Regions from separate parts of the Microbispora sp. CL1-1 genome, predicted to be linked through region 2. Evidence: riboswitches for the same ligand, from Rfam matches in the RefSeq annotation. Region 2 holds a riboswitch; the other holds the start of a gene.
The links. Region 2 has a riboswitch for S-adenosylmethionine ahead of HCK04_RS33780 (aminotransferase class V-fold PLP-dependent enzyme). Riboswitches for the same ligand answer to the same signal wherever they lie in the genome.
Positions count from the first base shown of each region.

Region 1: linked by a shared signal. The riboswitch ahead of thrC (threonine synthase) and the one ahead of HCK04_RS33780 (aminotransferase class V-fold PLP-dependent enzyme) in region 2 are both predicted to bind S-adenosylmethionine.

Region 1 covers NZ_JAATEK010000036.1:22,178-26,382, forward strand. Annotated here, with positions in the region: gene HCK04_RS30965 (trehalose-6-phosphate synthase) at 1-1,241, opposite strand, end outside; gene HCK04_RS30970 (RNA polymerase sigma factor) at 1,345-1,896, shown strand; SAM riboswitch class I at 2,157-2,296, shown strand; gene thrC (threonine synthase) at 2,311-3,585, shown strand; gene HCK04_RS30980 (MoaD/ThiS family protein) at 3,631-3,906, shown strand; gene HCK04_RS30985 (cold-shock protein) at 4,163-4,205, shown strand, end outside.
Region 2 covers NZ_JAATEK010000044.1:18,310-22,514, reverse strand. Annotated here, with positions in the region: gene HCK04_RS33785 (NADH-quinone oxidoreductase subunit D) at 1-986, opposite strand, end outside; gene HCK04_RS33780 (aminotransferase class V-fold PLP-dependent enzyme) at 1,050-2,297, opposite strand; SAM riboswitch class IV at 2,386-2,501, opposite strand; gene HCK04_RS33775 (pentapeptide repeat-containing protein) at 2,562-3,239, opposite strand; gene HCK04_RS33770 (cytochrome P450) at 3,316-4,205, shown strand, end outside.

The DNA of each region.
Region 1 (4,205 bases), on a different contig from region 2:
GCCGCCGCGCCCGCCTCGCGAGACAGCACGAGCGCGCACCGGGGCGACAGGATCGGGCCCTCCTTGGCCACCAGGTTCATGCCGTCCCTGATCGGGTTGACGAGCAGCACGTCGGCCAGCCGGTAGGCGGCCAGCGAGCGCGGATAGTCGTCGTTCACGTTGAGGATCAGCGGGTCCCAGTCCTCGGTCGCGTACTCGTCCTCGATCTCCTTGGCGCAGCGCTGCACGGCCGCTGTGTATTCGCGATATTCCGGCAGGTCGTGGCGGGAGGGGTAGGCGAACGCTAGGTGGACGACCCGGCCGTGCCATTCGGGGTGGGTGGCCAGGAACTCCTGGTAGGCGCGCAGGCCGCGCACGATGTTCTTGGACAGCTCGGTGCGGTCGATGCGCACGATCAGCTTGCGGTCGCCCACGAGGTCTCTGATCACGGACATGTGCGACTCGACGTCCTGCTCGGCGGCCCGGGCCAGCAGCGCCTCGCCGTTCACGCCGAGCGGGTGCACGCCGATCCTGGTGGTCCGCCCCTCGTACGTGACCGTCCGGGCGGCGTGGTCGACGTCGGCGCCGAGCAGGGCTTCGCAGCAGTCCATGAAGGCGCGGGCCCAGCGCGCGGTGAGGAATCCGGCGTGGTCGGCGCCGAGGATGCCGGTCAGCACCTCCGCCACGACGTCCTCGGGCAGCAGTGCGAAGTATTCCGGCGGCGCCCAGGGCGTGTGCGAGAAGTGGGCGATGCGCAGGTCGGGCCGCTCGACCCGGAGCATCGCCGGGGTCAGCGTCAGGTGGTAGTCCTGCACCATGACGCGCGCCCGGTGGGCCGCCTCCTCGGCCAGGGCCAGCGCGAACGCGCCGTTGTACGTGCGGTACGACTCCCACTCGCGGCGGAACCGCGTGCCGAACTCGGGGGAGAAGGGCGTGTTGTAAAGCAGGTGGTTGACGAACCACAGGGTCGAGTTGGCCACGGCGTTATAGGCCCGGTGGAAGACGGCGGGCGGAATGTCCAGCATGCGGATCGGGCCCGTGTCGAAGGCCCGGTCGAGCCGCCCGCCGTGCGTCCGGCGCACCGCCCCCCGGTCGCCGTCCGACAGCGCCGCGCAGACCCACAGGACGTCGGTGTCCTTGACCACCTCGGACAGGCCGGAGACGAGCCCGCCGCCGCCCCTGCGCATGGTCAGGCCGCCGTCTTCAGACAGCGTGAAGGACACCGGGCCCCGGTTGGACGCGATCAGAACGGTGCTGCTCATCTTCGGGTTCCCTCGATCAGAGCGGGCGCGCATGCCGGAAGATTAATAAAAGCCGACCTCCGTCAATAGGATGTCAACCGATCGCGGGAGGGCTGGATACGGCATGGCACTGGACGACACCACCGAGGACCTGGCCCGATCTGCTGCCCGGGGGGACCATCGCGCGCTCGGCGAACTGCTGCGGCGCATCGAGCCCGACGTGCTGCGGCACTGCGAGAGGCTTCTACCGTATCGGCAGGACGCCGAGGAGGCGGCGCAGGACACGCTGCTCGCCGTGGCGCGCAACATCGCGAGGTTCGAGGGGCGGGCAAGGTTCAGCACCTGGCTGCACATCGTGACCGTCAACTGCGCCAGGACCACCTATCGCTCACTCAAGCGGCGTTCGTCCGAACAGGTGGAGGAGCTGCCCGAGCAGCGGCCCGATCCCCGGCGGGTGAGCGTCATCGCCGGCTCGCGGCTCGACCTGCTCGACGCGATGGAGGCGCTGGAGGCCGAGCGGCCCGACCTCGCCCAGGCGCTCGTGCTGCGCGACATCTGCCAGCTCGACTACGCGGAGGTCGCCGACCAGCTCAAAATCCCCCTCGGGACGGTCAAGTCCCGCATCCACCAAGCGCGCAAGTACGTGCAGAGCGCCCTCGGCGAGGCGTACGGCTGATACAAAACGTCTCGCCATATGAGACGTCAGAACGGACACCGGGGACGCCGGGGTACAGTGCTAGTGCCGCGACTGACAAGATTTGCCCGCACGGGGCGGTGGCCAGACTGGTGCATCGCAAGGCGGAGGAGGAGCTCGTAGCCGGAGGCCACGGGCGACGACGACAACGCCGCGAGGTGCCGCTCTGGGTGACGCGACGGGGCAAAGATTGGCAGGAGGGGCACTTAAGGACCTTCTCTGGAAGGTCCTACAACTGAACATGCTCATCCAGAGGGGTGGAGGGACCGGCCCTGCGAAGCCCCGGCAACCTCCCCGGTGTCGAACTCGTGCCCACGAGGCCCGGCCGGGACAGGTGCCAATTCCGGCTCGTGGCCAAGGTGGTCGCGAGCGAAGATGAGGGAAAGGCCTCGCTTCATGGCGCACACCAGCACTGCCGCTAGCACTCCCGCGAACACCGTCGAGTTCGGCCCCGCCACCGGACTTTCGTGTCGTGAATGTGGCGCTCTTTACGAACTCGGCCCGATTTTCGCCTGTACGGAGTGTTTCGGCCCCCTTGAGGTGGCGTACGACTTCGGCGAGATCCGTCGGGAGGACATCGAGTCCGGCCCGGCGAACATCTGGCGTTACCGCTCCCTGCTCCCCGTTCCCGCCGGCGTGACGGCCAAGCCCAACCTCCAGCCAGGCTGGACCAAGCTCGTGAAGGCCGACAGGCTGGCGGCCGAGCTGGGCCTGCGGTCGCTGCACGTCAAGGACGACTCCGGCAACCCGACCCACTCCTTCAAGGACCGGGTCGTCGCGATCGCGCTGGAGGCCGCGCGCAACTTCGGCTTCCACACCCTGTCGTGCTCCTCCACCGGCAACCTCGCCGGCGCGGTGGGCGCGGCGGCCGCCCGGGCCGGGCTGGACTCCTGCGTGTTCATCCCCGCCGACCTGGAGCCGGCCAAGGTGACCATGGCCGCGGTGTACGGCGGCCGCCTCGTCGCCATCGACGGCACCTACGACGAGGTCAACCGCTTCTGCTCCGAGCTCATCGGCGACGAGCTGGGTGAGAAGTGGGGCTTCGTCAACGTCAATCTCCGGCCCTACTACGCCGAGGGCTCCAAGACGCTGGCGTACGAGATCGCCGAGCAGCTCGGCTGGCGGCTGCCCGACCAGATCGTCATCCCGGTGGCCTCCGGCTCGCAGCTCACGAAGATCGACAAGGGCTTCCGTGAGCTGATCAAGCTGGGGCTGGTCGAGGAGCGGCCCTACCGGATCTTCGGTGCGCAGGCCGAGGGCTGCTCGCCGGTCTCCCGGGCGTTCAAGGCCGGGCAGGACGTGGTGCAGCCGGTGCGGCCCGACACCATCGCCAAGTCCCTGGCAATCGGCAACCCGGCGGACGGGCCGTACGTGCTCGACATCGCGCGCCGGACGGGCGGCGCGGTGGAGGACGTGACCGACGAGGAGATCGTCGACGCGATCCGCCTGCTGGCCAGGACCGAGGGCGTCTTCGCCGAGACCGCGGGCGGCGTCACGGTCGGCGTGCTGCGCAAGCTGGTCCGCGAGGGCCGCCTCGACCCGGACGCCGAGACCGTGGTGCTGAACACCGGCGACGGGCTCAAGACGCTCGACGCGGTGGCCGAGCACGCCCGTCCCACCGCCGTCATCCGTCCCTCTCTCGACGCGTTCCGTGCGGCATTCGCCAACTGAAAGCGTTTCAAAAGGCCCATCGGCAGTAACGAAAGCGAGCGAACAATGAGCGTTTCCGTGCGGATTCCGACGATTCTCCGGACGTACACCAACGGGGCCGCGGAGGTGAGCGGCGAGGGAGGAACGCTTCGCGAGGTCCTGCAGAAGCTCGACGCGGACTACCCGGGCATCGGCGGGCGCATCCTCGACGAGACGGGTAAGATCCGGCGTTTTGTCAACGTCTACGTCGGAGAAGAGGACGTCCGATTCGCCGAGGGTCTGGACACCGCCACGCCGGACGGAGTGCAGATTTCGGTCATCCCCGCCGTCGCCGGAGGCTGAGCCGCCGTACCGGGGCCGAGCACCTGACATGCGCTTCTGCGGGTGGAGAAGTCATACGGTGCCATGGCAAATGGTGCAGCTCTCAACTATTAAACAGTAAAGTGAATATTCTTCGGTCCCGCTTTGAGCGAACGCCAAGTAGTAGTTTGCGGATTGACTCTGTTGTCCTACGGCTTGACACGGGTATGGTCGATGTCGATCGACAAAACCGGGGGCTTCTTGGGTGTGGTCCCCAGCCCAGCAAGAGGAGTCGGAAGTGGCGCAGGGCACCGTCAAATGGTTTAACGCGGACAAGGGCT
Region 2 (4,205 bases):
GCGTACGTGTGGCCCTCGGGCGCCTTCAGCACCTTCGGCAGCCGCTGGTTGATCGGCCCCGGCGGCAGGTGCCGCAGCCGCTCCACGCAGGCGTCGGCGAGGTCGAGGGAGACCTTGACCTGTTCGAGCAGCACCTGGAACCGGGCCTGGCAGTCCCCGGCCGACCGGGTCACGACCTTCACCGGCAGCTCGCCGTACGCGAGGTAGGGCTCGTCGCGCCGCAGGTCGAAGTCGACGCCCGAGGCCCGCGCGATGGGGCCGCTCACGCCGTACTGCATGATCGTCTCGCGGTCGAGCACGCCGACGCCGCGGGTGCGGGCCAGGAAGATCTCGTTGCCGGCGATCAGTTCCTCGATGTCGGGCAGCCGCCGCCGCACGGCCGCGACGGCGGCGGTGACGCGGTCGAGCCAGCCCAGGGGCAGCTCCTCCTTCAGCCCGCCCACCCGGTTGAACATGTAGTGCATGCGGCCGCCGGAGATCTCCTCCATGACGTGCTGCAGGGTCTCCCGCTCGCGGAAGGCGTAGAAGACCGGCGTGATCGCGCCGAGCTCCAGGGGATAGCTGCCGAGGAACATCAGGTGGCTGAGCACGCGGTTGAGCTCGGCCAGCAGCGTCCTGGCCCACACCGCCCTGGGCGGGGGCTGCATGCCCAGCATGCGCTCGACCGCGAGCACGACGCCCAGCTCGTTGGCGAACGCCGACAGCCAGTCGTGCCGGTTGGCCAGCACGATGATCTGCCGGTAGTCGCGCACCTCGAACAGCTTCTCCGCGCCGCGGTGCATGTAGCCGACGATCGGCTCGGCGGCCGTGATGCGCTCGCCGTCGAGGACGAGCCGCAGCCGCAGCACGCCGTGGGTGGACGGGTGCTGCGGGCCGATGTTGAGGATCATGTCCTCGGTGGCCAGCTCCCTCGCCTGCACGGCGTCGGCGCCCGCGCCGATCCCCACGATCTGTTCTCGGCGCACGCCCTCCTGCTCGGTCGTCATACCGTCCATGCTTTCACGCTCGCCCCGCACGAGCGAAAGCCTCCGCCGGCTCGGTAACCCCCGTCAGGCGGCGGCGATCTCGCGAAGGGCTTCGATGAGGCGGTCGACGTGTTCGGTGGTGGTGCCGATGCCGATCGAGGCGCGTACGGCGCTGACCGTGCCGTCGGCGCAGCCGCCGTCCTGCCCGCCGCCGAGGAGGTGGCGGACGAACGGGTGGGCGCAGAACTTGCCGTCCCTGACGCCGATGCCCCAGTCGCCGGACAGCGCCTCGGCGACCTCCCGGGCCGTACGGCCCTCGACGACGAACGACACGATGCCGACGCGCGGGTGATCCTGACCCCACAGCGACAGCTCGCGGACGCCGGGGATCGTGGCGAGCACGGCGCGCAGGCGGGCGAGCAGCCGCTCCTCCTCGCGCACCAGCGCGGCCCAGCCGGTCGCGGTCAGCGCGTCGCAGGCGGCGGCGAGCGCGATCGCGCCGAGCACGTTGGGGGTGCCCGCCTCGTGCCGCGTCTCGGGGTCGTCGCTCCACTCGGTGGTCTCGCCCACCGACCGTACGGCTCCGCCGCCGCGCAGGTACGGGTCGGCGTCGGCGAGCCAGTCGGGGCGCCCCACGAGCACCCCGGCGCCGAACGGGGCGTAGAGCTTGTGCCCGGAGAAGGCCACATAGTCGAGGTCGAGCGCGGCGAGGTTGAGCCCGCGGTGGGGGACGAACTGGGCGGCGTCCACAGCGATCCGCGCGCCGTGCCGGTGGGCGATGTGGGCCAGCCCGGCGATCGGCCACAGCTCGCCGGTGACGTTGGAGGCGGCGGTCACGACGAGCAGGGCCGGGCCCTCGATCGCGGCCAGCGCCTCGTCGGCCGCCCGGAGCGCCTCGCCGGGGAAGGCGGGCGGCGCGAGCCGTACGGCGTCGGGCCAGGGCAGCAGCGACGCGTGGTGCTCGGTCTCGAACACGACGACGGTTGTGCCCTGCGGGAGGCTGCGGGCCAGCAGGTTCATGGCGTCGGTCGTGTTGCGCACGAAAATCAGCGCGTCGCCGGGGCGGGCGCCGACGAAGGCCCGCACGGTGTGCCTGGCCTGCTCATACCTGGCGGTCGTGAGCTGCGAGGCGTAGCCCGCACCCCGGTGGACGCTGGAGTAGGCCGGCAGCGCCGCCGCGACGGCGGCGTTCACCGGCTCGAGACAGGGCGCGCTCGCCGCGTAATCGAGGTTCGCGTACGGCACGAGCCTGCCACCCTTGACGGGCACCTCCAGATCGGCGCCGACGACGGCCGGCAGGAGGACGGGGGCGAGCTCGGGCTCGTCGGAGATGCGGGTGACGGCCTGCTGGACGAACGTGAGTGCGGACAACGCCAAGCCTCCTCGGGTCGGGGACCCCGGCCATGGCGTCGGAAGGCGGAGCCCGCGCTTGCCCGGCACACCTCGTGCCGAGCCCGGTCCTCACCCGGGGCACCCCGCCGCGAGCGCGAGGGTTGCCGGCCAGCAAGCCGGGGCTTGACGCTGGCACTCATGACCTGGACGGCACTATAACCCGGCACCTCCCTCCGGGCGCAAGTGCGGATGACCCGGGCGGAGTCAGTCGTCGCCGACCGTGACCCCCAGGACGTGGGCGAACATCGGCGCGAGCTGCATCAACTGGACGCCGCTGATGGTCGCGCCGCGCAGCGCGTCGTAGCCGTCGGAGATCCCCAGCGACACCGCCCCGCGCAGGTCGACCCGGGACATGCGGGCCTTGTCGAACCGCACCCGTTCGAGCGTGGAGCCGGGGAAGGCGACGCCGGTCAGCGTGGCGCCCGCGAAGTCCACGTCGCGCAGCGTGCACTCGACGAACGAGACCTCCCGCAGGTCGGCCGCGCGGAAGTTGACCGAGTCGAGCTTGCAGCGGTGGAAGAACACCTGGTGCAGCTCGGCGCCGGGCAGCGCCGTGCCGGCCGGGGCGCTCATGACGATCTCCGCGTCCGCCCAGACCGACTCGGTGAGGTCGCCGCCCACCCAGCGCACGCCGTTCAGCCACACGTCGGAGAACCGGGCGCGCCGGTATCGGCCGCCGATGAACGTCACCGAGGTGAACGCCGACTCGATGAACCGGGCGCCTCCGGCGTCGGCGTCCTCGAACTCCTGTCCGTCGAACAGGACCGTGTCGTAGTCGCCGCCGTGATCGAGCCGGCCGTCGAACGGCTCCAGGTGACCGGCGTACGGCAGGTCGCCGAGTTCGCGGGGTTCCCTGCGATGCGGTGCGCGGCGCTTGGGCATCGCCCCAACGTACGCCATGAGGGACCCGTACGCCCGCACTCCCGAGCGAGGCCTTTCATCCGTATTGTTGTCCATTGTGAAGTTTGATCCTTGGAACGCCGAGTTCATCGCGCACCCCTATGACGCCTACCGCGACCTGCGCGACAACGAGCCGGTCAGCTTCTTCGAGCCGACAGGGCAGTGGCTGATCGCCCGCCACGCGGATGTGAACGCGCTGCTGCGCGACCGGCGCCTCGGCCGGTCCTACCTGCACGTGGCGACGCATGAGGCGTTCGGCCGCGAGCCCGAGCCGGAGTTCCAGGAACCGTTCTGGCGGGTGATCCGGGCCGGGATGCTCGACGTCGAGCCGCCGGTCCACACGCGGCTGCGCCGCCTGGTGTCCAAGGCGTTCACGCCCCGCATGGTCGAGTCGCTGCGCCCCCGCGTACGGAAGATCGCGACCGAGCTGACCGAGGCACTGGTCGAACGCGGCGGCGGCGACCTGCTGGCCGAGGTGGCCGAGCCGCTGCCGGTCACCGTGATCGCCGAGATGCTGGGCGTGCCCGAGTCGGACCGGCACCTGCTGCGTCCCTGGTCGGCCGACATCTGCGGCATGTACGAGCTGAACCCCTCGCTGGAGGCCCAGCACACGGCCGTACGCGCGGCCACGGAGTTCGCCGACTACCTGCGCGGGCTGGCCAGGGCGCGCAGGGAGCGGCCGGGCGACGACATGATCTCGGCGCTGGCCCAGGTGGTGGACGACGGAGACCGGCTGACCGAGGACGAGCTGATCGGCACCTGCGTGCTGCTGCTCAACGCCGGTCACGAGGCCACGGTCAACGCCACCGGCAGCGGGTGGTGGGCGCTGTTCCGCAACCCGGGCGAGCTGGAGCGGCTGCGCGCCGACCCCGGCCTGATGCCGACGGCGGTCGAGGAACTGCTGCGCTACGACACCCCGGCGCAGATGTTCGAGCGGTGGGTGCTGGA